Regions from separate parts of the Bacillus sp. FJAT-45350 genome, predicted to be linked through region 1. Evidence: riboswitches for the same ligand, from Rfam matches in the RefSeq annotation. Region 1 holds a riboswitch; each other region holds the start of a gene.
What was found. Region 1 has a riboswitch for thiamine pyrophosphate ahead of thiC (phosphomethylpyrimidine synthase ThiC). Riboswitches for the same ligand answer to the same signal wherever they lie in the genome.
Positions count from the first base shown of each region.

Region 2: linked by a shared signal. The riboswitch ahead of CD003_RS04620 (acetylornithine deacetylase) and the one ahead of thiC (phosphomethylpyrimidine synthase ThiC) in region 1 are both predicted to bind thiamine pyrophosphate.
Region 3: linked by a shared signal. The riboswitch ahead of CD003_RS01720 (ABC transporter ATP-binding protein) and the one ahead of thiC (phosphomethylpyrimidine synthase ThiC) in region 1 are both predicted to bind thiamine pyrophosphate.
Region 4: linked by a shared signal. The riboswitch ahead of thiE (thiamine phosphate synthase) and the one ahead of thiC (phosphomethylpyrimidine synthase ThiC) in region 1 are both predicted to bind thiamine pyrophosphate.

Region 1 is NZ_NISU01000001.1:2,124,860-2,132,532, forward strand. It holds gene CD003_RS10665 (PAS domain-containing hybrid sensor histidine kinase/response regulator) at 1-440, opposite strand, end outside; gene CD003_RS10670 (NAD(P)/FAD-dependent oxidoreductase) at 587-1,600, opposite strand; gene CD003_RS10675 (ion transporter) at 1,827-2,681, shown strand; gene CD003_RS10680 (aspartate kinase) at 2,716-4,089, opposite strand; gene CD003_RS10685 (heavy-metal-associated domain-containing protein) at 4,614-4,820, shown strand; TPP riboswitch at 4,941-5,052, shown strand; gene thiC (phosphomethylpyrimidine synthase ThiC) at 5,198-6,967, shown strand; gene CD003_RS22085 (S-layer homology domain-containing protein) at 7,015-7,673, opposite strand, start outside.
Region 2 is NZ_NISU01000001.1:915,295-922,967, forward strand. It holds gene pglX (BREX-1 system adenine-specific DNA-methyltransferase PglX) at 1-355, shown strand, start outside; gene CD003_RS04605 (NUDIX hydrolase) at 891-1,388, opposite strand; gene deoD (purine-nucleoside phosphorylase) at 1,491-2,198, opposite strand; gene purT (formate-dependent phosphoribosylglycinamide formyltransferase) at 2,426-3,607, shown strand; TPP riboswitch at 3,945-4,045, shown strand; gene CD003_RS04620 (acetylornithine deacetylase) at 4,129-5,403, shown strand; gene tenA (thiaminase II) at 5,420-6,100, shown strand; gene CD003_RS04630 (metallophosphoesterase) at 6,311-7,153, opposite strand; gene CD003_RS04635 (MBL fold metallo-hydrolase) at 7,308-7,673, shown strand, end outside.
Region 3 is NZ_NISU01000001.1:346,071-353,743, forward strand. It holds gene CD003_RS01710 (ABC transporter substrate-binding protein) at 1-684, opposite strand, end outside; gene CD003_RS01715 (ABC transporter permease) at 681-1,433, opposite strand; gene CD003_RS01720 (ABC transporter ATP-binding protein) at 1,430-2,197, opposite strand; TPP riboswitch at 2,298-2,397, opposite strand; gene aceA (isocitrate lyase) at 2,966-4,267, shown strand; gene rraA (ribonuclease E activity regulator RraA) at 4,789-5,271, opposite strand; gene dapD (2,3,4,5-tetrahydropyridine-2,6-dicarboxylate N-acetyltransferase) at 5,550-6,266, shown strand; gene CD003_RS01740 (aspartate aminotransferase family protein) at 6,495-7,673, shown strand, end outside.
Region 4 is NZ_NISU01000001.1:2,270,720-2,278,392, forward strand. It holds gene thiD (bifunctional hydroxymethylpyrimidine kinase/phosphomethylpyrimidine kinase) at 1-770, opposite strand, end outside; gene thiO (glycine oxidase ThiO) at 784-1,893, opposite strand; gene CD003_RS11460 (thiazole synthase) at 1,918-2,697, opposite strand; gene thiS (sulfur carrier protein ThiS) at 2,703-2,900, opposite strand; gene thiE (thiamine phosphate synthase) at 2,902-3,528, opposite strand; TPP riboswitch at 3,679-3,792, opposite strand; gene CD003_RS11475 (hypothetical protein) at 3,844-4,956, opposite strand; gene aspA (aspartate ammonia-lyase) at 5,330-6,745, opposite strand; gene CD003_RS11485 (ROK family glucokinase) at 7,063-7,673, opposite strand, start outside.

The DNA.
Region 1 (7,673 bases):
CATAACTCCTGCCCTATACTAATAGGTACTAATTGATGAGAAAGGACATTTTTATTTTCTAATCGTGTTTTCGTTGCTTCAGGGAGCTTTTCAATTTCAAAATTGACAATTTCTCCTGCTCTCAAAAGATTAATCTGTTTTTCCGTTCCAGCCTTTTTTATTACAACATTTTGTTCGTCTGAATGGTGAATCGTTGGAGAAACTCCCTCAGCTACCCATTCATAACGCATACTACAGGCTGGTTCATTTGTTTCAGGATGTGTATGGATTTCAAAAATAAATATTCGCATTGCACATAGTGATTCTCCAAGGGCTTGTAGTGCAAAGTTCATTCCTTCTTGTATATTTTCTGAAACTAGCAATTGATTTGATGCTTTTCCGACTCCACTTAATAATTGTTCGTATTGCTTTAATAGTTGTGTTGATTGATACTGAACCATACGTCCCCTCACCTTAATTTACATTTTTTATCATTAATTTGATTATACATGAATTTATGTTGTAAGTATTTAGCCAACCACTTTCTATAACGATAAAATAAAATGTAAAAAGCCATCCCCAATAGGATGACTTCTTTACGCGTTTATTAATGTTGTTTTAAAATCCAATTAACCCCACTTAACCCTGATAAAATCGCACCTTCAACTTTTCCTCGTTTAAAAATATCTCCTGTAAATACTACTGGAGCAGGTGTTACTGTACCTAAATACTCCTCTGGATGTAAAATTTCAGGCTTTGAATATAACCAACGCATTAACTGCCTTTTTTCAATGATTTCACCCTCACCCAGTAAAGGCTTAACTGCTTCAATCAGCTCATCTAAAATTTCTTCACTATCTCTTTCATAATTGTATTTAGACCATTGTTCAGAGCCATGTATTGTTACAACTGTAGATTCTGAGATTCCTTTTTGTTCATTATCTCCAATGAACGCTAGCATACCTTCACCTACTTGAATCCCACCTGGACTAGGAATAGTTGTTCGTTTATCTAGTGCCACAATTGCACATAAGCAAGGATAATAAGATACATCATTCAGCTCTTTGATCACTTTTTTCTCAAGCTTTACACCACCCGCTTCAAGTAGTTGCTGCGATTGTGGAACAGGAGCGGTTAATATTAGCTTGTTAGCTTTGTAAGTAACCTCTTCACTGCAACTAGTATCAATTGCAGTTACTTTCCAACGTCCATCTATTTCACTAATTTTTTCTACCTTTTGACCTACAACTGTATGTAAATCCTTTGCAATATCCTTCATAAGAGCATTCATACCATTTGTTCCAACATATCGAGGATATCCATCGTGTTCAACAGCAATTGATTTCCCTTCCATTTGATGAAATCCATTTGACCACACGTTAATTAAATCTTTCTCTTTCCAATTTTGTACAAGTGTCTTCATTGTTTCACTTCTTGCCGTAAAAAACTGAGCACCGTGGTCAGCCTTACCACCAGCAATTCGGCGTGTCGCCATGCGTCCCCCTACACTTCTCCCTTTATCTAACACAATGTAGCTAATTCCTTGTTCCTTACATGTTTGTGCTGCCATTAAACCTGATAGACCAGCCCCAACAATAAGCACCTCAAATTGATTATTCATTTTTTACCCCTCTCATCCATTGGTAAATCAAGATCTTCTAAAATTGTAACAGATCAACATTAATGGTCAACTAATAGTCATACAACTAGAAAATGTGTAGAACCATTTTGAGAAATTTACCTTTATCTATTAATAAAAATTTAGTATTATTAATAGTGTTGTCTATTAATATACTGATTCTATGAATCATTAGGAATAATGCGTAACTAGTTAAGGAGGGCATTAGATGGAAAATGAAAATAAGCAAATACAGCCTTCTAATAAAAAGAACACTGCTTCAGAATTCTGTTTAAAAATTGTCAATCATGCTGCTTTCTCAGCAACAGTTATAACACTAATTCTTATAAATGCGATTGTTGTTGGTTTAGAAACTTACCCAAATCTTTATCAAACACACATGGAATGGTTTGAATATGCCGATAGAGTCCTATTATGGATATTTACAGTTGAAATAGCTTTGAGATTAATAGCTACAACACCGACCAAAAAGTTTTTTACAAATAGTTGGAACTGGTTTGACTTTATTATTGTAGCAAGTGGACATATTTTTGTAGGAGCACATTTTATTACAGTGCTTCGTATACTACGTGTTCTTCGTGTATTGCGTGCAATATCAGTCATTCCATCCTTGCGCCGTCTAGTAGACGCGTTATTATTAACAATTCCTGCTTTAGGAAACATTCTTATTTTAATGAGCATTATCTTTTATATTTTTGCTGTTACTGGTACGATGCTATTTGCAGAAGTTGCACCCGAATATTTCGGTAACTTACAACTATCCTTATTAACACTTTTCCAAGTAGTTACACTAGAATCATGGGCAAGTGGAGTTATGAGACCGATATTTGAACAGCTTACTTGGTCTTGGATTTATTTTGTACTCTTTATCCTAGTTGGGACCTTTATTGTCTTTAACCTCTTTATTGGAGTTATTGTAAGTAACGTCGAAAAGGCAAATGAATTAGAACAAGCTGATATTAAAAAGGCTGAAAAAGATGAGAAGAAACAAGAAATGGCAGATTTAAAACAAGAAATACGTGAATTGAAGGAAATCGTTTTACGGTTAGAGAAAAAGCACTGAGCAAAAATTTGCTCAGTGCTTTTTTTGTTTATACTTATTGAATGCAATTCTCTTTACAAGCTCCGAAGAATTCTTTATATAGTTCACTAACTGCGCGGTCAGCGTCCTCTTCATGAACACCAAATACTAAACTAACTTCTGATGATCCTTGGTTAATCATTTCAATATTTGCTTCAGCTCGGTAAAGTGCATCTGTTGCTCTTGCTGCAATACCAACTGTATTATGCATGCCTTCACCTACGATCATAATCATCGCAAAATCACGCTCGATGAACACGTCATCAACCTCGAGCTCAGTTTTAATACGTTCAATGATGCGGTGTTCTTTTTCACCATCTAATTGAGCCTGTTCAAGGATAACTGATGTATCATCAATCCCTGATGGAATATGCTCATATGAGATACCTTCATCTTCAATAATTTGAAGTAAACGACGACCAAATCCAACTTCACGATTCATTAAGTATTTACGAACGTAAATTGTACAGAAGCCCGAATCACTCGCAATACCGATAACTGGATTCGCTTCATATTCACGCTCAGCAATGATCATTGTTCCTCTGGCACTCGGATTGTTTGTATTCTTAATACATACAGGAATCTTCTTACGGAAAGCTGGGATTAATGCTTCATCATGGAAAACAGAGAAGCCAGCATAAGAAAGCTCTCTCATTTCACGGTAAGTCATTTTCATAATTTCTACAGGATTTTCAACCACTTTCGGGTTTGCTGCGTAAACTGAATCTACATCAGTAAAGTTTTCATAAAGTTCCGCATCAATACCCGCTGCTAAGATTGAGCCTGTAATGTCTGATCCTCCACGAGGGAATGTCACGAGAGTCCCCTCAGGTGAGTAGCCAAAGAAGCCTGGGAAAATAAGAATTCCTGATTGCTCTCTTAATTGAAATAAATTGTCATATGCCTCTGGTAGTACTTGAGCATTTCCTGGTTCATCACTTACTAGTAAACCTGCCTTCAGTGGGCAAATATAGTGAGCTTCAATTCCACTACTTTGCAAATAGAATGCAATTAATTTTGCATTGTTATCTTCACCACTCGCTTTGATTAAATCCATAAACTTCCCTTGATTTGTTGTATCAAAGCTTAATCTTTCTTTTAAATCCGCCTCAATTGTTTCAATAATCTCATGAGATAGCTCTAAGCCCTTGGCTATATCTGCATAACGACCAACAACAGCTGCTAGTTCCTTTTCTGTGGATGCACCACTTAAGTGAGCTTCTCCTAATTGTATTAATAAATCCGTTACTTTCGTATCTTCGTCACTACGCTTTCCCGGTGCAGAAACGACAACTACTTTTCGTTCTGGATCGTCTGTAATAATCGCTGATACCTTTCTAATTTGTTCCGCACTTGCTACTGATGAACCACCAAATTTTGCTACTTTCATCTCTTCTCCCAGCTCCTATAATGTTTTATTTTAAAGTTTGTGAATACTCAAAAAAATCTCTTGGTATTGAGTCTAATTCGCTAATGTGTACAACCTTTGTCTCTATATTATATTGCACAACTAAGACAACAAATTAACTCCTAACAAGCGTCGGACTCACTTCGCACTCGAGCTCCTTAAGTTGTTTTAAATTTACCATAGGGAAAATTTGTTTGCAAAGCTTCATAATAAGCCTTAATTGGGTTGTGCTGGTATATATCCCCTTCAGACTAACTGACAACGATATCGCTTAAAATTATCCTTATACAGTTACAATCACTCTTAAATGATCGAGATATGGCACAACTCCTTTTCTAAAACAGATTAAATTTTATATTCTCTTTATTTATACTAAACTTCTTAGTAATTTTCATTATTTTTTAAAAATTATATCTATAATCTCCTTTTCTAAAGCAATAAGTATAGAAATCAACCTTTCTCAAAAGAATAATGGCAAGTAAAGTAAAAGACAGGAGTGAAGAACAATGAAAACAATTTCTCTACAAGTAGAAAAAATGAGCTGTGGTAATTGCCTTACAACTGTAGAAACGGCAATTAAATCAGTAGAAGGTGTAAATGAAGCAAAGGGAAGCTTAGAGGAAAAGACAATTAAAGTTCAATACAATGAAGAAATAGCGGATGTATCAGACTTTGTCGAAGCCGTTGAGGAGGTTGGTTATATCATCATATAACTCACTTCACTGTCAGACGTATCCTTTCAAAGTTAAATTAAGAAAATATTGTACATCCATTCACATTTACACAAAATTTTTCCTTGCTAGTATTCTTTCAATCTGTTAGGATAATATTGTAAATGAAGAAACGGGAGCTTGAGAGTAACAAGCTGAGAGGATAGCTGACACTGCTATCGACCGGGAACCTGATCTAGGTAATGCTAGCGGAGGGATTATTCTTAGGAATACGTCTATCTATTCGACCGCTTGCTAGCGGTCTTTTTGTTTTTTGACGACGTATCATCATAGTGTTTTACTGTGTAAATATCCTAAAACCCCCTCCTCCTGTCTAGATGGTTCAAATTATTTTGAACAATATGAAGGAGGATTTTTTTATGTCTATGAAAGAAAAAAATGTATCATTGATGCCCCCATTCCCAAACAGTACAAAGGTGTATGAAACAGGTTCAAGAGAGGATATTCGTGTACCTTTCCGTGAAATCAAACTGAGCCCAACTGTACGAAACGATATTGAAGAACAAAATGAACCTCTACGTGTATACGACACAAGTGGTTTATATACAGACCCTGATCACATTGTTGATGTTCGTAAAGGATTACCTCAATTACGCCGCAACTGGATTCTAGAGCGTGGAGATGTAGAAGAATATGAAGGAAGAAGTACGAAACCAGAGGATAATGGCTTTCAAACAGAAGAACGTTCATTTGAAGTAGAAAGATTTGATACATCACACCGAAAACCAATCAGAGCAAAAAAAGGAAAGAATGTTACTCAACTTCACTATGCAAGAAAAGGTATTATTACTCCTGAAATGGAGTTTATCGCAATACGTGAGGGACTAGAGCCTGAATTTATTCGCTCTGAAGTTGCAAATGGACGTGCAATAATACCTGCAAATATTAATCATCCTGAAAGTGAGCCTATGATTATCGGACGTCACTTCCATACAAAAATCAATGCTAATATTGGAAACTCTGCCGTTACCTCTTCAATCGAAGAAGAAGTAGAAAAAATGACATGGGCAACTCGTTGGGGTGCTGACAATATTATGGATTTATCAACAGGTAAACATATCCATACAACAAGAGAATGGATTATCCGCAACTCGCCTGTTCCAATTGGAACAGTGCCGATTTATCAAGCACTAGAAAAAGTAAATGGCATAGCTGAGGATTTATCATGGGGAGTGTACCGTGATACATTAATTGAGCAAGCAGAGCAAGGGGTTGACTACTTTACGATTCATGCTGGTGTCCTCCTTCGCTACGTTCCAATGACAGCTAGCAGACTTACAGGTATCGTATCAAGAGGAGGTTCTATCTTAGCTGCATGGTGCCTTGCACATCATGAAGAAAACTTCTTATATACTCATTTTGAAGAAATCTGTGAAATTATGAAGACATATGATATTGCTTTCTCACTAGGTGACGGGTTACGCCCTGGGTCAATTGCAGATGCAAATGATGAAGCTCAATTTGCTGAACTTGAAACTTTAGGTGAATTAACAAAAATTGCTTGGGAGCATGATGTACAAGTAATGGTTGAGGGACCAGGTCATGTACCAATGCACAAAATCAAAGAAAACATGGATAAACAGCTAGAGATTTGTAACGAAGCACCATTCTATACATTAGGTCCATTGACAACCGATATTGCACCCGGCTATGACCACATTACATCTGCTATTGGTGCAGCAATGATTGGTTGGTTTGGAACAGCGATGCTTTGCTATGTCACACCGAAAGAACATTTAGGACTTCCTAATAAGGAAGATGTACGTGAAGGAGTTGTTACATACAAATTAGCAGCTCATGCAGCTGATTTAGCAAAAGGACATCCTAATGCTCAAAAAAGAGATGATGCTCTTTCAAAAGCTCGATTTGAATTCCGCTGGCACGATCAGTTTAACCTATCACTTGACCCAGAAAAGGCAATCTCTTTTCATGATGAAACATTACCAGCAGAAGGAGCAAAAACAGCACATTTCTGCTCAATGTGTGGTCCCAAGTTCTGTAGTATGAAAATCACTCAAGACATTCGTGATAAAGCAGAAAAAGAAAACTTCACAGTTGAGAGCGTAGAAAAAGAAATGCAAAAGAAATCAGAAGAATTTCGTGAAAAAGGCAGTACGATTTATCAATAGGTTTAAACCCCTTTAGCCTTGACTAAAGGGGTTTTTAAAATCATTTTTTAAGACTGCTCTGCTGGCGTTTCGCCTGCTCCTGGTGTTTCATCTGCTCCTGGCGTTTCATCTGCCCCTGGAGTTTCATCTGCTCCTGGCGTTTCATCTGCTCCTGGCGTTTCGTCTGCCCCTGGAGTTTCATCTGCTCCTGGCGTTTCGTCTGCCCCTGGAGTTTCATCTGCTCCTGGTGTCTCGTCTTCTACTTCATCTTCAGGTACATCAATATAGCCCTGTTCAGCAAGGTTTCTAACTAAAGTAGCCATTTGTGCTCTAGTCATTTCTTCGTTAGGTGAAAACGTACCATCTGGTTTACCTTTCATAATGTCATGGTCTCTAACCCACTCAATATCTTCAGTAAACCATTTTTCTTCTTCAACATCTGGAAAGTGACCTTTAAATGGTCTTTCCCCACGTGCAACACCTTGAGTAGTTCCAGGCGCTTCCATTATTCTAGCAGTACCTTGACCAGTACCACTTATACCATGAGTACCTTGTTTACTATGAATAGTAGATCCTTGGGTACCTCTATTAGTTACTCCATGATTAATTGTTTGGTGCTGTGGTGCTGTTGGAGCTCCATGAACACCTACTCCAGTTGTTCCCTGTGTACCATGAGTACCTTGTGCTCCCATATCACCACAACCAACTAAGCTTCCTGCAATAAATG
Region 2 (7,673 bases), 1.2 Mb from region 1:
CGACCATGTTAAAGTCTACCAGAAGAGACCAATCTACTGGCTAATAGATTCAGGGAAGGAAAAAGCAGTGCAAATACTTCTTTATATTCATTGCTATAAAGAAGATACTTTACAGCAAATCCAAGATTATTGTGTAAGAAAAAAAAGAGAGTATGAGCATGAACTTGAACAGCTTAGGTTGAGCAAACAGAGTCAATTGGAAAAAAAGAAACAGTTGCTACAAAAGAAAATAGGGGAATTAGATTTATTTCAAATACAACTAACTGGGCTTATCTATGCAAAGGTTAATATTAATTTAGATGAAGGTGTACAAAGAAATTTTAGGAAGCTACAGAGTATATTGAGAAAATGCTAAGGGTGAAATTAAAAATTTTATTTAAATAAGAGTTGTTTTTAAGTACATATCCTTTTAAGTCCCTGTAAATACTAGGAAAAAGTCAATAAAGTCTTTTTCAAAGGGACAATTAAGAAAATGAGTATACAGAAGCAGTAAACAAAACAGAATGAATTTGGTTAATTGAGCTAGAAAAAAGGCTAGACAAGCTCCGGAAGTGATAACTCTATCAATAGTTTGGTGTTACTGATAAACCAAAATGGGAACTCGAATAGAAATGCCTATGATTTTTTTATGAGGAAAAACTCCATTGGAATGGGAGACCGTTAAAGGAAAGAGATATAAAGCCAATACGTGAACTTCTAGAAACAATTATCAATGAGAGGGTTAACAACACTTAACCCTCTTCTCGAAAGATGGCATAGAATAATTTAAACCAAGCTTCTTATCGCTTCACATATTCTGCCAATATTGAATAATAGTGAGATTAGTTATTTTATAGTTGTGATCAAAAGGAGAGTGGACTAAAAAGCAGAACCCTGATAGATCCTACTTTTTAGTCAATATATCCTTCTGCTTTTAGCTTATCTAAAACTAGTTTGTCTGTTTCGAAAGCTAGTTCTGGTAAATCAGAATAAGAGAAATAATTTACTTCACTTAAATCGTCGTTTGCTTGAAGGCTTCCTCCAATTTCTTCTGCTAAAAACCAAATTCCGACTGTCTGTTGTTTTGGGTTATGGAAGTTTGAATGGACTTCATAGACGCGTTGGACGTTAATTTCAATTCCAGTTTCTTCGTTAAACTCCCTAATAACAGCTTCTTTCACATCCTCATCGTATTCAACGTAACCACACGGAATGCACCATTTGTCTTTATAGCTAATGTTACGTTTTCCTAAGAGAACCTGCTTATTTTTAATAACAATCGCCGCAACGCCAACAATTGGATTTTGATAGAATACAAATCCACAGTCAACGCACTTTGGTTTATTCTTATCCTGTTCACTATTTATAGTAAGTTTTCCTCCGCATTTAGGACAAAATTGATATCGCATAAACTACTCCTTTTGATATAATGTTTCGACACAATTAAAGAAAAGTAAAATAAAATAAAAGACCGTTAAGATCCTAAATGGTTAGATCTTAACGGTTTTAGATTATTCACTAATAATTGTATCAAGTGCTATCTCAATCATTTGATTAAATGTTAATTGTCGTTCTTCAGAAGTAGTTTGTTCACCTGTAATGAGATGGTCACTAACAGTAAGAATGGATAGTGCTTTTGCTTTATAGCGAGCAGCAATTGTATAAAGAGCAGATGACTCCATCTCAACAGCTAGTGAGCCGTGCTTAGCTAGAAGAGGCACGAACTGTTCGTCATTATCGTAGAAACAGTCACTCGTAAATACATTACCTACATGTACCTTTTTGCCACTTTGTTTCACTACGTCATATGCATTTTTCAACAAATCAAAATTAGCAGTTGGAGCATAATCTAATCCTTTAAACTGAACTTTGTTTACTGCAGAATCAGTTGATGCCGACATAGCGAGAATAACATCTCGAACATGAACGTCATCTAAGAAAGCCCCGCATGTTCCTACACGAATTAATGATTTTACATTATATTCGTTAATCAGTTCGTGGACATAAATAGAAATAGACGGTACACCCATTCCTGTTCCTTGAACTGAAACCTTCTCACCTTTATACGTACCTGTAAAACCTAGCATCCCTCGAACTTCATTATATTGTTTCGGATTCTCTAAAAAAGTTTCCGCAATATACTTTGCTCGTAAAGGGTCTCCAGGTAATAAAATCTTATCAGCAATTTCACCTTGTTTTGCATTAATATGTACACTCATAATTTCACCCTCAATCTTAAAAATAAAAACAGTTCCTATATATTATATCTTTTTACCCCTTTATTATCCATTTATCTGATTTTGACTTGAAGAAATAATATGCAGAGATAACGAACTTTATTTATGTTTTTTATAGAAACATTCGTTTATTATCATTTGTGAACCTTGTAAGTTATGGATTTCTACGATATTATTTGCATTATAAACGAATAAAGGGGAAATTACATATGTATGGACAACCGTTAAGCAACAAATCAAAGAAAGTCATGTTATTAGGTTCTGGTGAGTTAGGGAAGGAAGTTGTCATAGAGGCACAACGTTTAGGAGTTGAGACAATAGCTGTCGACCGTTATGAACATGCTCCAGCTATGCAGGTGGCGCACCGTTCTTATGTAGTCGATATGTTAGACGGGGAAGAGCTGCGTCGAATTATTGAAGATGAACAGCCTGATTATATCGTTCCTGAAATTGAAGCAATTGCTACAGACACATTACTAGAATTAGAGCAAGAAGGCCTACATGTTGTTCCTACAGCTAAGGCAACAAAGTTAACGATGGATCGTGAAGGGATTCGCCGTCTTGCTAGTGAAGAGTTAGGGTTACCAACAGCAAAATACGCTTTTGCAGACACTTTAGAGGAATTAGAATTAGCTGTTAAGGAAATTGGAACACCGTGTGTAATAAAACCGATTATGAGTTCATCTGGTAAAGGTCAAAGTGTATGCCATACAATTGAGGATGTTGAAAAGTCTTGGACGATTGCATTAGAAGGTGCGCGAGCAAAGAAAACTCGTGTCATCGTTGAAGAATTTATTCACTTTGAATCGGAAATTACGCTTTTAACGGTTCGGTCGGTTTCTGGTACTTCTTATTGTGCGCCAATTGGTCATGTACAAGAAGATGGTGATTATATTGAGTCTTGGCAACCACATGTTATGACAGAGGGGCAAATTACAGAAGCAGAAGAGGTAGCAAAGAAAGTTACCGTTGCATTAGGTGGCTATGGTTTATTTGGAGTGGAGCTGTTCATTACAGATAAGGGAATTTATTTTAGTGAAGTTTCTCCTCGTCCACATGATACAGGCATGGTTACTCTGGCTACTCAAGAACTATCAGAATTTGCCCTTCACATTCGAGCAATATTAGGGTTTCCGATTCCTGAAATCCGTTTACTCTCACCAGGAGCAAGTAGAACTATTAAAGCTTGGGAAGAAAGTAAGGATTATCAAATATGTGGTGTAGAGGATGCTTTAGAAATACCTCGTACACAAGTAAGGCTTTTTGGAAAGCCTGAAACGAAGATAGGGCGTCGTATGGCGGTCGTTCTACATACAGCAGAAACTGTTGAAAGTGCACGGGAAAATGCAAAACTATCAGCAGATAAAATGAAGATCAATTATGAAAAATAAATTAAGGAATTAACGTGTAGTCGCTGAAAATAAGACTGTGTAGATTAAATTTTCTGTTAATCTGGAAAATAGTTCGTGACATTTTATAAATAGAAGATAAAATCAAAGAAAAGGGAAATGTAGGTATTTGAAACCGACTATTATCCCTTTTTCTTGTGAATTTCTACAGTTCCTATATATAAGCCTCTATAGTTTAGTAAAAAGGAGGACTCATATGTGTCTATAATTCTGTTACTAAATAAGAAGCTTGATTGAAAAAGTCGACTGATAATGAATTGAATTGTTTGAACACTTCAATCGATTATGTTACAACTATTATAAGGAAAAAACTTAATATAAACCACTCTAGGGGTGCTATCTAGCTGAGAATGACTAAATGTCATACCCTTATTACCTGATCTAGTTCATACTAGCGTAGGGAAGAAGTGTACGAACCTATCAGTTTTTTGATTTAAAGTTGAAACTGACAACCACTTCTTGCCATATGGTGAAGTGGTTTTTTATTTATTGGAGGCAAATACATGACTGAAAGATTAAAGGCTGTGTTACACCAAGTAGAAGAAAGACAGGAAGAATTAATTGAATTACTCAAAACACTTATTTCATTTGAAACTCCGGCACCACCAGCGAGAAATACGAAAGAGGCTCAATTATATGTTGCGGATTTGCTAGAAAAATTAGGGTTTAACATTGATATGTGGGATGTATATCCGAATGATCCAAATGTTGTAGGTGTACGAAAAGGAACAAATAACACTCAGCATAAAAGCTTAATAATCAATGGACATATGGATGTTGCGGAGGTAAATGAAGATGAAGAGTGGGAAAAAGACCCGTTCACGCCTATTGTAAGAGACGGAGTTGTTATAGGCCGCGGTGCAGCTGATATGAAGGGTGGATTAGCGGGGGCAATTTTTGCTCTAACTCTTTTAAAGGAACAAGGAATTGATTTACCAGGAGATATTATTTTTCAATCAGTCATAGGAGAAGAGGTAGGCGAGGCGGGTACACTAGAATGCTGTAAACGTGGTTATGACGCTGACTTTGCCCTTGTGGTTGATACGAGTGATTTGCATATTCAAGGTCAAGGTGGAGTCATTACAGGTTGGGTTACAGTAAAAAGCAGTCAGACTTTCCATGATGCAACAAGAAGAAATATGATCCATGCGGGTGGAAAGCTTTTCGGAGCAAGTGCAATCGAGAAGATGATGAAGGTGATAGCAGGATTGCAAGAACTAGAAAGGCATTGGGCTGTCACAAAAAGTTATCCAGGTTTTTTACCAGGGACCAATACGATTAATCCAGCAGTTATTGAAGGTGGACGTCATGCAGCTTTTATAGCGGACGAGTGCAGACTTTGGATTACAGTTCATTATTATCCGAATGAAACATATGAAGACGTTTCAAAGGAAATTGAAGAGCATATTTTAAATGTAGCAAAAGGTGACCCATGGTTAAGAGAGAACCCTCCAACATTTACTTGGGGAGGAACGTCAATGATTGAGGACCGTGGAGAAATTTTTCCTTCTTTAGAAGTTGATCCTACTCATGCTGGGGTGCAGTTACTAGCAAAAACTCATGATACTGTATTAGGAAAAGATTCAATTATTGATGTCTCTCCAACCGTAACAGATGGTGGCTGGTTAGGAGATGCAGGAATCCCTACTGTTATTTATGGTCCAGGAGATTTACAAAATGCTCACTCTGTTAATGAACAAGTGTCAATTGAACAGTTACTAGAGTTTACAAAAGTATTAGTGAAGTTTATATATGATTGGAGTCACACAAAACGATAATGAGGAGTGTTTAGAGATGAAATTTAGTCAACGATTACATACGGAATTACAGCCAATATGGAGAAAAAATCATAATCATCCATTTGTTAAAGGAATAGGTGATGGTACGTTAGATAAGGATAAGTTTCGTTTTTTCATGATTCAAGATTATTTATATTTAATTGATTATGCGAAGCTATTTGCTCTTGGGGCAATTAAAGCAACGGATGTTGAGACAATGGGGAAATTTGCAAATCTATTAGACTCTACATTAAATGAAGAAATGTCTCTGCATCGTCAATATGCAAAGAAATTTGAGATATCTGAAGAGGAATTAGAAACAGCGAAGCCTTCGCCGACAACGTTAGCATATACTCATTACATGCTACATGTTGGTCAAAATGGAACATTAGCGGATTTAGTTGCTGCACTTTTACCTTGCATGTGGAGTTATAATGAGATTGGTAAAGAGCTAAATCAAATTCCAGGCGCTGCGGATCATGAATTTTACGGTGAATGGATTGAAATGTATAGCTCGAAAGAATTTAGCGAATTAACGGATTGGACGATTAATTTACTAGATGAATTAACAGATGGCATGAAGGAAGTAGAACTTAAAAAGCTAGAGGAAATCTTCTTAAATACAACTCGTTTTGAATACATGTTCTGGGATATGTCTTATAATGAAGCAATGTGGCCGATGGACGAGAAAAATTAATTATGAATGATGGGTTATGAATAATGAATGGAAGAGGGTGAGACAAAAGGTTGTTTTTTTCCTTGTGTCTCACCCTCGATGCAATGAGCTTCACCGCCACCATCTTTTAAAAGACCGTTGTGAGTGTTTTTTTCACAACGGGCTTGTGGCGAGTGAAGCCAATGCTATTACTTAAACTTGTTTTTTCCCAATCTCTTACTTTTTATATGTTCATTCTAGGGTTAATGTGATGAGACCGATTTCGGGGCGGTTGAATATTCTGAATGGAAAAGAGCTGTTTCCAAGTCCTCTATTCACAATCATCGTTGTGTTGTTTTGGTTATAACTACCGGACGTATAGGGTGGCAATATGCCTTGATTAGGAGAGAAGAGACCGCCGATAAAGGGAAGTCTGATTTGACCTCCGTGAGCATGTCCTGAAAACACTAAATCAACGTCATACTCTGAATAAAGAGAAAATATCTCTGGTCGATGTGCTAGAAGAATAGAAAACTCATTTTCTAGTGCTTTTTCTAAAAGAGTTAAATTCACTCCTTCTAATATACCATCCTCTATCTCGCTCAGATGAAAGCCAGGCCGGTCGTCAATGCCGATAAGTTGAATCATCTCCCCATCTATTGAAATCATCTCTAGTTCCTCTCTAAGGAATCTAACACCTAAGCCTACCAATTGTGATTCAAGAGAGTATTCGTTCATCGCCCATTTCTCATGGTTTCCAGTTACAAAATAAGTAGGGGCGATTTCTACTAATTTTTCCATCAATAGGATTCCTGCATCGAGCCCATCCTTTTGCCAACCAACTAAATCCCCGGTAAAGACAATGACGTCAGGATTTGTCTGCTCAACCTTATGAATTAAACGATGTTGATTGTCACCAAAGCTTTTATTATGTAAGTCTGATAAGTGGGCAATCTGAAACCCATTAAACGATTCTGGTAGTGTCGATGAGTGAATTGTTTTTTCTGTTATTACAATTGAGTTATTTTGAAAATATAAGAAACCTGTTAGGAAAACAAGTAAGCTTGCTAATAAGATTATCTTTTTTAGCTTCACACTATCACCTCATGTAGAAATACAATGCTTAAATACAAGTGTAACAAAAATCCTAAGAAATAACTGTAAATCTGCTTTATTTGTATATCCTTTTAGAAATCAGCTAGTATACTGTACAATAATGTAAACATGAGTAAATGAGGATGTGTTGTTGATGAATCGACTAGAGAGGGATGGATATACGGTCTATCCGATAAGTGTGCCAACGAAGGGTAGTCTTGAAACGTATAATTTTTATGTAGTGAAGCATTTGAACGGATTAAGTCTACTAGATGCGGGAGTTAATAATGAGGCATGTTGGACTAGTTTAGAAAAGTCATTGGCTGAACAAGGGTTGTCTGTTCGTGATATGACAGAAATCCTACTAACCCACCATCACGGTGATCATGTAGGGCTAGTGAATCGATTGACAAAACAGCATGACATACCAGTGTATGCTCATCCTGATGCGATTCCAAGGGTGAAACGAGACCAAGAGTTTCTAACAATGAGAGTGGAGTTTTTTGAAAAGCTATATCGT
Region 3 (7,673 bases), 1.8 Mb from region 1:
ATAACGAACGTCATGTCCTTGGTGTTGTAATACTGGAAATTCATGATTAATATAAGTTCCAATGACAGCATCAACACGCTCAGAGACGATTGATGAACCTAATTCAAAGCCAACATCAATCATATTCACTTTAGAGAAATCTCCACCGTCTGCTTCAATCATTGTCTTTAGTAACGGTTCATTAACAGGAATCCCAGGATATCCGACATCTTTTCCTTCTAAGTCACTTGGAGATTGAATCTCACTGTCTTCCATTATCATCATATGATTCAATGGTGAGCGAACAATTGCAGCAACAGATACAACTGGAATGTCCATAGCTCTTGCTGAAATAACATCTGGCTGATATGTAATACCTAAATCGATTGATCCTGTTGCAGCTAAATTAATTGGGTCAGTTGGATTAGCAGGGAAGATGATACTCACATCTAAACCTTCTTCTTCAAAATAGCCTTCCTCAATCGCAGCGTATAAATAAGAGTGAACAGCATTTGGATACCAATCTAGCATTATATCGATTGTCGTTAAATCTGGTTCTCCAGTTGTAGCATCCGTTTCCTCGGTAATTTCTTCCTCGCCACCAGTAGCATCACTTTCTTCTAAAGGTTCATCTGTTCCACCGCCACAAGCTACTAAGCTAAGTGCAGTAGCAATTGATAAAAGATACATTGAAAATCTCTTCATTTGTTATTCCTCCATTTTAATGTAATTTGTTCTATTATTTTTACAATTAGGAACAGTAGAATTCCTAAAATAGATAACCATACGATAGGGGCAAAGACGCCTGCCCCGTCAAATTGAGTCATCATGCGACGACTAAAGTAACCTAGACCAGCGTTAGCACCTAACCATTCTCCTATGGCTGCACCAATAACACTTAAGGTTACGGCAACTTTGAGTCCGGAGAAGAAATAAGGAAGTGCAGATGGTACTTGGACTTTAAAGAATACGTCCCTTTTGTTAGCACCCATTGTTTTTACTAAGTCAATTAATTGTTTATTTGTTGAACGAAGACCATCAAAGGTACTGACAGTAATCGGGAAAAATGTAATTAATATAGTTACTACTACTTTGCTCCAAATGGAATAGCCAAACCAAAGAACAAAGATAGGTGCAAGTGCAATGATTGGTATCGTTTGAGAAGCAACGACTAATGGAAAAAATGTTTTTTCAGCAATGACGCTCATATTCATCCAAATAGCTAAAGACACACCAAAGATGATTGAGATTGCTAAACCAATTAATACAATCTGTAATGTCGCCGGAAAGTGAACAAACAACAGAATATTGTTTAGCTCTATCATCTTAAAAAAAATGTCGGTAGGGGCGGGGAGAATAAACTTCTTATCATAACTTTGTGCACTAATCTCCCAGATGAACATTAGAAGCGCGACAAGAATAACTGAACTAAAATAATATTTTAATGATTTCATAGCTTCACCTGTTTACGTAGCTTAGTAAGTAATTCCTGTTTTAGCTTAATCATTTCGGGCTTGATTAGGTCATCCACTTTTCGTGGACGGGAAAGAGGCACATGTAACTCTTCATAGTGTGAGAGCGGCTTATCGGAAAAAAGTAAAATACGATCTGATAAAAACAACGCCTCATCTATATCGTGTGTTATGAATAAGACAGATTTTTGATGCTGTTCCCATTGCTCTAGGAGCCATTCTTGCATTGCTAGTCTTGTCATAGCATCTAATGCGCTAAAAGGTTCATCCAGTAGAAGCATGTCATTTCCACTAAGCATAGCTCTAAGAAATGACACGCGTTGCCTCATTCCACCTGATAATTGATGTGGGAAATCATTTTCATGGCCAGCAAGCCCAAATTCTTTTAAAGTAGTTAATACTCTTTGTTTAGCTTTCTTTTTTGAAACACCTTGTATTTCTAATGGAAGCATTGCATTTTCTGTTACAGTACGCCATTCAAGTAGCATATCTTGCTGAGGCATATAGCCGACCTTGCCACAACGGTTGTTTTCTGGATTTCCATTTAAATTTATTTCCCCAAGTAGTGGTTGTTCTAATCCAGTAATTAATCGGAATATTGTACTTTTTCCAGAACCACTGGGGCCTAATAATGTAACGAACTCTCCTTGTTCAACCTTAAATGAAAGGTTTGAAAGTATGTTCAATTGGTCTGTTTTACTATAAGCAAAGGATACATCCTTAAAGGAAAGGACGTCGTTCTTCATATTAATCGACTCACTTTCGATAAAATAAAGAGCCACTTCAGTCATGAAGTGGCTCTAGGTATATGAGTAATATCATTTTTAAATCAAATTAAAAAGCTCATATGTATCCCATCCACTTCCCTACGCTAGTTTTAACTAGATCAGGTGTAAGGGTTAAGGCTAAAACCTCTCTCAGCATATCAGCACCCCTAGCGGAAACTATTTTATTATTTTTACTATAACTATATAGAAAACTAACATAAATAGACTATAAAAACAATATAAAACTTCTGGTGGAATTTGCTGAATGTTCAATGAATAATATAACTGTTTTATTATATGAAATACCAATTGAGTTGTCTTATAACAACATTTTTTAGAAAAAAATAATATTTGCAAGCGCTTACTAAATAGCCGTAACTACTGTTACATAAGGGTTTAAATTAACAGAAAATTAAGACTTATTTAAAATAGGCCAAAATATGAAAAAAGTGGTTGTAATTTATTTTTCTCTGTTATATCATAAGGACATAAGATAACAACCTGTAGTAATACAGAAGAGAGAATACAAGAAACTGACAATTAATACTATGTTTCTACTATTCTCGTACGACGCAATTACTCATTGTTAGACTTATAACTTTCTCATTTGGCAAAAAAACCTAACTTTCTCAAACAGGTGACGGCTCAATGTAAGCTACTCCTTACAGTCGTCACCAGACAAAACGGCAGCAAAGATTTTTTTCATAAAATTTCAACTTTTACTTATTTATTAAACAATTAAGGGAGATGGAGACTATGACAAAAGTAAACATTCAAGAAGCAGCTAAAAAATTGCAGGAACAATGGGACAACGACCCACGTTGGGCAGGAGTAACACGTCCATACTCAGCAGAGGAAGTAGTTCGTCTTCAAGGTTCTGTAGTTATTGAACATACATTAGCACGTCGCGGTTCTGAAAAGCTTTGGAATCTTATTAATGAAGAGCCATTCGTTAACGCTCTAGGAGCATTAACTGGAGGTCAAGCGGTACAACAAGCTAAAGCTGGTCTTAAAGCAGTTTACCTTAGTGGGTGGCAAGTAGCAGCAGATGCTAACTTAGCTGGACAAATGTATCCAGACCAATCTTTATATCCGGCTAACTCTGTACCACAAGTTGTAAAACGTATTAACAACTCTTTATCTCGTGCAGACCAAATTCAACATATGGAAGGCGAAGGTGACGTAGATTACTTCCTACCAATCGTTGCAGATGCTGAGGCAGGTTTCGGTGGCCAGTTAAACGTATTTGAATTAATGAAAGGTATGATTGAATCTGGTGCTGCTGGTGTTCACTTCGAAGACCAATTAGCTTCTGAGAAAAAATGTGGTCACTTAGGTGGTAAAGTACTTATCCCAACTCAAAATGCAATCCGTAACTTAATTAGTGCTCGTCTAGCAGCGGACGTTTCTGGAGTTCCTACAGTAATCGTTGCTCGTACTGATGCTGATGCAGCGGATTTAATTACAAGTGATATTGATGATAACGATAAGCCGTTCATCAAACAAGGTGAAAGAACTGCTGAAGGTTTCTACCGCACTAATTGTGGTATCGACCAAGCAATCTCTCGTGGTCTTGCTTATGCTCCATATGCAGACCTTATCTGGTGCGAAACTTCAAAACCAAGCCTGGAAGAAGCGAAGCAATTTGCTGATGCTATCCATGCTAAATTCCCTGGAAAAATGCTTGCATACAACTGCTCGCCATCATTCAACTGGGAAGCTAACCTTGACAAAGCAACAATCGAAGAATACCAAAGAGAACTTGGAAAAATGGGTTACAAATTCCAATTCGTTACACTTGCAGGATTCCATGCACTTAACTACAGCATGTTTGAACTTGCTCGTGGATACAAAACTCGTGGAATGGGTGCATACTCTGAGCTTCAACAAGCTGAATTTGCTGCTGAAGAGTTTGGTTACACTGCAACTCGTCACCAACGTGAAGTTGGAACTGGTTACTTCGATGAAGTGGCACAAACTATTACAGGTGGGACTTCTTCAACAACTGCTCTTAAAGGGTCTACTGAAGAAGCACAATTCCAAAAATAATAATCTTCATATGAAACTCCGTCCATTGGGCGGAGTTTTTAAGCGCTTACCAGGAAATTAAAAAATACTTAAGCAGTGGATAAGTGAAAGCTTATCCAAAGAAGGGCAATGGCTCCTTGGACTACGCGTATAGCGCCAAGAAACCCACTTGTCACTATACTTTTAAACAGGTAGTGGCTCCGCACATTTCTTTAAACAAGGCTGTTACAAAAGGTCTGCTTTTGACCTTTTGTCCCAGCCTCCGAAGCAATGAGCGAAGTCGCCACATCTTTTACAAGGATTGAAAGGAGTGGTATTTTCTTTCAAGGCGCGTAGCGGACGGAGCCATTGCACCCTTTATTTAAGACTTGTGCCTCAACCTCTTTTGTTCTGCGCTAAAAATTGATACAAAAGATATAATGATCATTTCAGTAAAATTCTTTGCCTTTGGATGTAAATAAATATAAATAGCACTGAGTAAAATGCTATCTCAGTGCTGTCTTAAATATAATTCTATAAAAAAATAGTGGGAAGCCATAACCTTATAGTTGTAATTCTTCTTCAGAAATTAAAATTCCATCTGTGTCAGCATAAACAAACTGACCTGGAATCCAGTTAATTCCTGCAAATTGAACAGGAACATTTTCTTCCCCTTTTCCTTGTTTAATGCTTTTAATCGGGTTAGTCCCTAAAGCAAAAACTCCAATTTTCATTTCGTTAATTTGACCAGAGTCTCTAATGCAGCTATTGATTATCACACCTGCTAGGTTTCTAGAAACAGCAATTTCAGCAAGGTTATCTCCCATTAATGCGCACTTTCTTGATCCAGCACCATCAACGACTAGAACACTTCCCTCAGGGATTTCTTGTAGTGCTTTTTTAACAAGGACATTGTCTTCAAAAACTCTTACTGTACAGATTGGTCCTGAAAATGCCTTTTTCTTTCCGAAGTGTGAAAAAACTGGCTCAGCAAGTTTTACTTTTTCTACATGTACATCACAAATATCAGCAGTATGTAGTGTCATATTTAAAGTACCTCCTAAAAAGAATATAGTGTAAATATTCGATATTTTCGTTTATTTTTCCTGCGCTTTAGTTCAATAAATGATAACTTATGACAAAAAAGTACTTTTTCTTAATTTTTTTGCGTAAAAATAAGATGATTTAATAGAGTAAAGAGGAAATTTTTGATACAATCAAAACAGTCTACGATGAAGAAGAGACAGTTAGTGAATGATTGCTTTTTCTACGAGGCACTACTATTATTAGAGTGATAATGGTACATAACTAAGGAGGAATAATAATGAAAATGATGGATGCAAACGAAATTATTCAATTTATCTCAACTAGTGTTAAGAAAACACCGGTTAAAGTACATATTAAAGGTCAGCTAGAAGGTATTGACTTTGGTGCAGATACAAAAGCATTTATTACTGGTAATGTAGGAGTTCTTTTCGGTGATTGGGAGCAAATCGATGCTGCAATCAAAGCGAACGAAGGACAAATTGAAGATTATGTTGTAGAAAATGACCGTCGTAACTCAGCGGTACCTCTAATTGACATGAAAAATATCAAAGCTCGTATTGAGCCAGGTGCAATAATTCGTGACCAAGTTGAAATTGGTGACAATGCTGTTATTATGATGGGGGCTTCAATTAATATTGGTTCAGTAATCGGTGAAGGTACAATGATCGATATGAACGCAGTACTTGGTGGACGAGCTACTGTTGGTAAGAACTGTCACGTTGGTGCAGGTTCTGTATTAGCTGGTGTTATTGAGCCACCTTCAGCTCAACCAGTAATCGTTGAAGATGATGTAGTAATTGGTGCAAACGTAGTTGTTCTAGAAGGCGTAAGAGTTGGAAAAGGTGCTGTAGTTGCAGCTGGAGCTATTGTAACTGAAGATGTACCACCAAACACTGTTGTCGCTGGTACACCTGCTCGTGTAATTAAAGAAATCGATGAAAAAACAAAAGGAAAAACTGAAATCAAGCAAGAGCTACGTCGTTTAAATGACTAAAAGAGTAAGATAAAAGTGGTGTTCACTTTTTAATCTTTCTCGGAGCAATGAGCGAAGCCGTTGTAATCTTTTTAAAGCCTTACTAGGAGTGTTTTTTCCTAGGGAGGTGAACAACGTGCGAAGCCATTGATACTACACGATATTCTATACAAGAAATTTACTGGCATTCATTAGGCTAATCTAAGCTTGATGGATGCCACATTTATAAGAAGAAAAGGGGTAGTTATGATGACAGATTGGCAAAACCTCGACCAAACATACATGATGTCAACATATAATCGTTTACCGATTGCCATTGAGAAAGGTGTAGGAAACCGATTGTATGATGTGAACGGAAAGTCATACTTAGACCTTTTTACAGGACTTGCTGTTAATATACTAGGGCATTCCCACCCTGAGATTGTGCGTACAATTAAGGAGCAAGGTGAAAAGTTTCTTCATATTTCTAATGTTTTCTTAAATCCACCTGCAATTCAATTGGCGGAAAAGCTTATAAAGAACACAATTGACGGCAAAGTGTTCTTCGTAAATTCAGGTGCCGAGGCAACAGAAGCAACTTTAAAGCTAGTTCATAAGTGGACAAAGGAACAACCAGAAAAAAGAAATGGGATTGTTGTTCTTCAAAAAAGCTTCCATGGTAGAACACTTGGAGCGTTAAAATTAACTAGGCAACCAGGGGTGTATCAGGACTTTCCTGTAACAGACACACCTGTATATGAAATAGAGCCAGAAAATGTTGAAGCGCTTAAAGAGGTATTAAGAACGAAAAAGCCAGCTGCAGTCATTATGGAACCTGTATTAGGATCAGGGGGTATTGTTCCGTTAACTGAAGAATATTTGAAACAAGTATCAGCACTTTGTAAAGAGTACGGCGCCCTTTGTTGTATGGATGAAATTCAAACAGGAATTGGGCGTACTGGTAAGCTATTCGCCTATCAGTATGCAGGGGTCACACCAGATGTCATTCTTTTTGCTAAAGGTGTAGGTGGAGGATTACCACTTGGAGGGATAATAGTAGGACAACATATTAGTCATTTGTTCAAGCCGGGTGACCACGGGACTACTTTTGCACCTGCTCCACTAAGTGCTGCGCTAGGTAATACAGTAATGAAAGTACTACTAGAAGATGGGCAATTAGAAAAGGGAAGAAAACAAGCTGACTATTTAATGAGTAAATTAACAAGCTTAAAGGAAAAATACCCAACATTAGTGTCTGAGATTCGAGGTAAAGGAATGATGTTAGGAATTGTTACGAAAGTCGATCCTGAATCTGCGAAAGATTTACAGCGAAAAATGCTATCAGATGGTTTTTTAGTTGATGTAACACAACAAACTATTATTCGCTTATTGCCTCCGTTAACATTACTCAAGGAGGAAGTAGACCAATTTGTTGAAACATTTGAAACA
Region 4 (7,673 bases), 150 kb from region 1:
TGATTTGTCGGACCAATCCCTTTTCCGATTGCTAATGAATTAGAAATGGCAGAAGTAATAAATTCCTTCGCTGTCTGTACTGCAGAATGAATCGATTCTCCCTTTGCAAGCTCTGCTGCAATCGCCGCCGCAAATGTACATCCAGTACCATGGGTATGTTTCGTATTAATACGAATCGACTCTAAAGGGAACATTTTTTCACCATCATAAAGCAGATCTATTGCCATATCATCTTCTAAATGTCCACCCTTTAAGATTACATAATCAGCACCTAACTTATGAATTCCTTTTGCAGCCTCTTCCATCTCTTCTAATGTTTCCATTTCTTTAACACCTAATATGGTAGCAGCTTCTGGTAAATTAGGTGTAATCACTGTTGCAATCGGAAGTAAATCACTAATTAAAGCTGATACAGCCTCTTCTTGCAAAAGTGGCGCACCACCTTTGGCAATCATTACAGGGTCTACAACGATATTTTTCACATTATATTCATTAAGCTTTTTTGCCACTAGCTTAATAATCTCTGCAGAAAAAAGCATCCCTGTTTTAACAGCATCTGTTCCAATATCAGATAACACTGCATCTATTTGAGCTTCAATTGCTTCTATCGGTTGCGGATAAACTCCGTGTACACCTAGTGTGTTCTGAGCTGTTAATGCTGTTATTGCAGTCATACCAAAGACATCTAATTCTTGAAATGTTTTCAAGTCTGCTTGAATGCCTGCTCCTCCACCACTATCAGATCCAGCTATTGTAAGAGCCTTATACATATCATTTCCCCCCTTAGCTAAACCGTTCTGGCTTAAATAATGTTAACGGAACTCTGTCTGGCTTACCATCTAGTAGATCCGCCACAATTGTTCCTGTAACTGCACTTAATAAGATACCGTTACGATAATGCCCTGTTGCAAAAATAATGTGTGGAGCTCCTTCTAGTTTTCCAATAAGAGGGAACCCATCTTGAGTTGCTGGACGTAATCCAGCCCAAGTATGGAAAGGATTTTCTTTTGCTAGAAAAGGGAAGACATTTTTATTCCAATTCGTTAAACGATTGATTCCCTTTTCAGTCACTGTTGTATTAAATCCTGCGATATCTTCTGAAGCCCCGTTCACAAGTGTTCCATTTGCTTTAGGGACAAGGTATCCTTGACTTGTATAAATGATATGCTCCACTTTTCCAACTGGAATTTCATAGGCGCAAATTTGTCCACGAATTGGATAAACAGGGATATTTAAACCAAACACATCCTCAAGTTCTTTAGCCCAGGCTCCATTACTGACAATTAATTTGTCTCCTTTAAATACTTGTCCGTCCTTTGATTTTAGCTGAACGTCCTCTTTCCAACTTTCAATATACACTTCTTCAAGCTCATCAAAAATTTCTACTCCAAGATTTCTACAACCTTCTTCAAGTGCCTTCACATAATCTGGCGCAAACACATGACTCTCTTGTGGATAATGCATAGCTGCAATTATATCTCGAGAAAGCTCTGGTTCTAATGAAAAGAGTCGTTCCCCTTCTAGTATTTCAGCCTTTGCACCAAACTGTCCTTGCCATTGCTGTCTCGTTTCAAGTGCAAGCAAATCAGCTTCATGGTAAACACAATGCAAGCTCCCAGAATTACTAAATTCAAAGTCTAGCTTCGAAACATGTTTAACTTCCTCTTGCCACTTAGGATAGAGGTTTAAACTTTCTAAACAAAGGCGAAAAAAGTCATCGGGATCTTCACCAATTTCAGAATAAGGAGCAAGCATACCAGCTGCCGCTCCTGAAGCTTGTCCACCACATTTGACTTTTTCAACTAAAGTGACATCAAACCCTCGTCTTTGGCATTCGAATGCAGACGCAAGTCCAACAATGCCTCCTCCTAAAACGATAATACGTTCTCCCATTGGTTTCACTCTCTCTTTTTCTGCTTATTTTGAGATATATGATTCAAATCCACTACTAGCTGTCGCATACTTTTTCTTTGGGATACGTCCTGCTAAATAAGAAAGTCGTCCTGCTTCTATCGCATATTTCATCGCTAATGCCATTTTTACAGGATCCTTTGCTTTTGCTACAGGTGTATTCATTAAAACACCATCTACTCCAAGTTCCATTGCTTGAGTAATGTCAGAAGCTGAACCTAATCCAGCATCAACGATAATTGGTACATTAGCCTCTTCAACAATTAATCCAAGGTTATAAGGGTTAAGAATCCCCAGACCAGTTCCAATTGGAGCACCACCTGGCATCACTGCCGCAGCTCCTGCTTCCTCCAACCGCTTACAAATAACTGGATCATCTGATGTATAAGGTAATACAACAAAGCCTTCATTTGCTAATACTTCTGTTGCTTTAAGTGTCTCGATCGGATCTGGTAGTAATGTTTTTTCATTCACACTTATCTCCACTTTAATCCAATCACTAAGTCCTGATGCCTTTGCTAATCTAGCTATACGAATTGCTTCTTCTGCATTTTTTGCACCTGACGTATTTGGAAGGTATGTAAATGTTTGACCTTCTAAATGTTGTAATATCGCATCCTCATCAGGGGCATCTAGGTTTACACGACGAATAGCAAATGTAAGTACATCAGCTCCCGATGCCTTTATTGCCTCATTTTGAACGAATGGATTTGGGTAGCGTCCTGTCCCAATAAAAAAACGTGAAGAAAGCTCTTTTCCTCCAATAACAAACGTATCTTTTTTCATGTTGTTCACCCTCCTCCTACGAAATGCACCAGTTCAATTTTCATTCCAGGCTCTACACTAGTTGATTCCCACTGGCTTCTATCAATGATACTTCCATTCACTTCAGTTACGACGAGGTTTTGTTCTAACCCATAATGCTTTACTACCTCATCTAATGTTGTTACATCTATGTTTTCGACTTCACCATTTATGATTAATTCCATGTTATTTCGCCTCGCTGTTAATTTTCGATAAAAATGATTCACAAGTACTTTTAATATCCTCTGCTCCTACTATCTCACTTACAGCACAAATTCTACTTGCTCCCGCAGCTAATACCTGGTCTACATTATGAAGCTTAATGCCACCAATAGCTACAAACGGAATTTTGATTTCCTTTGCCACTTGCTTTACATACTCTGTTGTTACTGGATCAACTACATCTACCTTACTTTTGGTTGGGAATACTGGTCCAACACCGATATAATCAGCCCCGCCCTTTTCTGCTTCTAGTGCTTCTTCAATCGCATGTGTAGAAATTCCAATTATTTTGTTCCCCATAATTCTTCTTGCTTCAGCTAATGGAATATCGTCTTGTCCTAAATGTATCCCGTCAGCATCCACAGCTAAAGCTACATCTATATGATCATTTACAATAAAAGTAACACCATATTTTTTTGTTAGCTCTCTCAATACTTGTGCTTTTTTTAGTACATCTCGCTTACTACTATATTTATCACGAAGCTGAATAATATCAACTCCACCTAATATAGCTTCTTCCATAACAGTTAGTAAGTCTCGTCCAGGATGAAATTCTTCACCTGTAATGGCATATAACTTAAAATCCTTCATTAATTATCCCTTCCTTATCAGCAAAATACTTGAACTAACCTAAGAACAAAAAGCGCAAAGCGGTCTTTTGTTTAATTCTTTGAATAAGCTTTCACTTGTTCCTAAGCCATCAAAAAACCGTAACCCAGCGAAGTGGATTACGGCTAAATAGCATCAATTAGTCGACTTTCCTACGCTGGTATTTTCCAGATCAGGTTCAAGGGTAAAAGGATTACTACCTTTTTCTCAGCCCACGTTTCATTGCAGACACCCCTAGTCTTATTCATATACAATTTCATTATGACAGATTTGGACAATAATACAACAAAATTGCCTTTACATATTTACTAGCTTCTTCATTAGTTTATTTTTTACATTAATAATCTGCTCTGATTTATGACCGTATAATATCCAATCACCATTTGGAGAAATTTTTATTGGCGCATGGTTATCTACCACAATAATTTTTTCTTCTTGTCCCGTCGTAATATTGAATGAAACAAGAGTATATCCATCACGGTAGTTAAAGAAATCTCCACTACGAAATGGGCGAAGATAGTAAAAGAGGTTATCTGAATAGGCATGAAATGGCACCCACCACTGCTCAGAAAACGTATTTAATACAGGCACTTTTGTTTCATTAATTTTTTCACCTTTTTCATAGAAACGATAAATGGAATGTTCATCAGTAGGTGAGTTAACCTTAACTGTTACATATTTATCATTTTGAAACGAAAGAAAAGCCAAAATCTCATCGTCTACTTTTTGCTTTTCCTTTGTATGAATATTATAAGAAACTAAAGGTGCATAGTAGCTTGGCTCATACGGCCAGTCTAAAAAGCCAACTTCATCTTCTGTTAGCCATTGAAAATACGTTTGTTCAATTTCTAATTGGGCTAATGACTGTTCTCCAATCGATAGATGATACACATAGTATTCCCAATTAGGAAGGAAAGCTACGATAAGTAATTCATCCTCCTCATATTGACTCCAGTAAATTGTGTAATCCTCTCCAATATCATCAAATTGATACCTAACTTGTCCCTCACTATCAACAATGTATAAAGGGGATTTTTCACTTTCCAAAGAAATAGTTTGGATAGCAAATAGACTATAATCCTTATTTGCCTCTACATACAGCACAGGCTCATCAACTTCAAAAAATATAGTATTATCTCCTGTGTACAAGTCAAACCTTTGTATGATGGATAAACCATTTTCATCTTTCAAGTATAAAAGTTCACGATCACTATACCATTCACTAACTTCAACAAAGCTATATGGATTCACATTTAATGTATGTATGTCCTGTTTGAAAGAAGGTGCAAAAGCGATCTTTTCTTTCACAATTACATGTTCGTAAGCGGGCATTGGACGAACTTCAGTAGAAGGCTGACAAGCAGTAAATAGAAAAAGGATAATAATTAGAAATACAAAAGCTTTTATCAACTTACCCACCCTCTATTTAATTCCCATAATTTTTTTTCGTTTGCATCTAAATCTTGACCTTATTTTCTGTAGTATTATCTCATTTATTAACATGTTGAACAATGAATAACAAAAGGATTTTTTTATAATTTTTTCACACTTTTGTCATACACCTCTCGTTATGTTGAAGCATACAAATATTTTGAGGATAGAGCGATAATGTAAAAGGGGTGCCCCAAAAGGTTGTTATTTACCTTTTGGGACACCCCCAAAGCAATGCGGAGTCGCTACATGTTTTGAAGTCATACTGTGAGTGGTTTTCTCATAAGATGACGAGTAGCGTAAGGAGTCATTGCCATGAATTCACACTTTTGAGACAGCCTCGGTTTAGAAGCTAGTTATAAATATATTTTGCCCCAGCTATACCTGGATTTGTCATTTCTTTCGGGTCTAATATTACATTTAACTCTTCCTCTGATAAAATACCACGTTCTAAGCATATTTCCCTTACCGGTCTGTCTGTTTGAATTGCTTCTTTCGCAATTCTTGTTGCTACTTCATAACCAACGTGAGGGTTAATTGCTGTAATGATCCCAACACTTCTTTCAACCATGTTTCTGCAATGCTCAATATTTGCAGTTAAGCCTTCAATTGCGTATTTTCGGAATACACCAATTCCGTTTTGCAATATTGATAGTGATTGAAGGAGATTGAAAACTAACACTGGCTCCATTACGTTTAATTCTAATTGACCTGCTTCTGATGCCATGCTTATCGTGTGATCATTTCCAATGACTTGGAATGAAATTTGATTAATGACCTCACACATAACTGGATTTACTTTACCTGGCATGATTGATGAACCAGGCTGTCTAGCTGGTAAATTGATTTCATTTAAACCAGTTCTCGGACCTGAACTCATTAGACGTAAGTCATTTGCAATTTTTGATAAGTTAATTGCCATGATTTTCAAGGCGCTTGAAAGCTCTGTATAAGCATCTGTATTTTGAGTAGCATCTACTAAATCCTCTGCTGTTTTAAAAGGCATTTCAGTTATTTCAGACAGGTATTTTGACACTTTTTTGATATAATCCGTTTTTGCATTTAATCCAGTACCTACAGCTGTCGCACCCATATTAATTTCATATAGATGACTTAACGAGCCGTTTAATCTACTTAGGTCTCGAGTTAACACTCGGCGATACGCACCGAATTCTTGACCTAAGCGAATTGGAACAGCATCCTGTAAATGAGTTCTACCCATTTTAATAACATCATCAAATTCTTTCTCTTTTTCCTTCATCGCTTCTATTAGTTGTTCAAGTGCTTTTGTTAAGCCTTTAGCTAAATTTAAGCATGCAATATGAATCGCTGTCGGAAAGGCATCATTCGTCGATTGGGCCATATTTACATGAGTATTTGGACTGACCTTCACATACTCACCCTTCTTACCACCCAATAATTCAATTGCACGATTGGCAATTACTTCATTAGCATTCATATTAAAAGAAGTACCTGCTCCACCTTGAATTGCATCGACAATAAAATGGTCATTGTATTTCCCTTCTACTACTTCCTCTGATGCACTAGCAATCGCTTCTGCAATTTTATCATTTAATACTCCAACATCTTTGTTCGCTAATGCAGCAGCCTTTTTTACAAACCCGAAAGCTCTAATTAATTCTTCATGTGGTGGATAGCCTGTAATTGGAAAATTCTCTTTTGCACGCATCGTCTGGATTCCATAATAAGCATCAGCTGGAACCTCTTTTTCACCTAATAAATCTCGTTCAACACGATAGTTCGCCATAGTATATTCCCCTCGCATTATAAAAGCTTTTAGCTAAATCAAATGTTTAAACCGAAAAGTCGGCTTTCCTAGAAATAACAACTTACGTAACAAAGTGTATTTCTGTAAAAACAAACAACTTAATTGTACCAAAGTAGTTCATTTTTCGCACTAACTTAGATTTCACTAATTGCTTATTACCCTTACTCTTTCCATTAGAATCCTATCTTACTACCCTCTTTTCAGAGATTTTCTTATTATTATTTTATGTATTGACGGGGAGATAGTGAGTAAAATACCGCTAGTCACAGTCTATTTTAACAACGTAACATATCCATTTATTTAAACGTTTCTTTCGCCAACCATGCTCCTCCAATAACACCTGCATCATTACCTAAAGTAGCTATAGTAATATTAAAGCTTTGTGAGACTCTAGAAAGAGCAAACTGTTGAAAATAGTGATTCAAAGGTTTTAATAAAAGAGCTCCTGCCTTCGAAACGCCTCCACCGATTACAATTTTTTCAGGATTTAAAGAATTAGCTAAATTAGCTATCACTAAACCTAAGTGGAAAGCCATTGTATCAATCACTTCTGTAGCCCACTGATCATTTTGTTTTGCTGCTTCAAAAATATCTTTACTTGTGAGTCTTCCTCTTTGAGTAAATACATTCTTTAATATACTTTGTGTTCCTTTTCCGTTTAAGCCTTCCGTAGCCATACGGGATAGTCCTGTAGCAGAAGCAATTGTTTCGATACATCCTGTTTTACCACAATTACATGCTATTCCACCCTTTGGTACGGCTGTGATATGACCTATCTCACCAGCCATTCCGTTTACCCCATGAACAATTTGCCCATTTGCAATGATTCCTCCACCAACACCTGTTCCTAGTGTGATGCATAATAAATTCTTCGAACCATCTCCTGCTCCACGCCACATCTCACCTA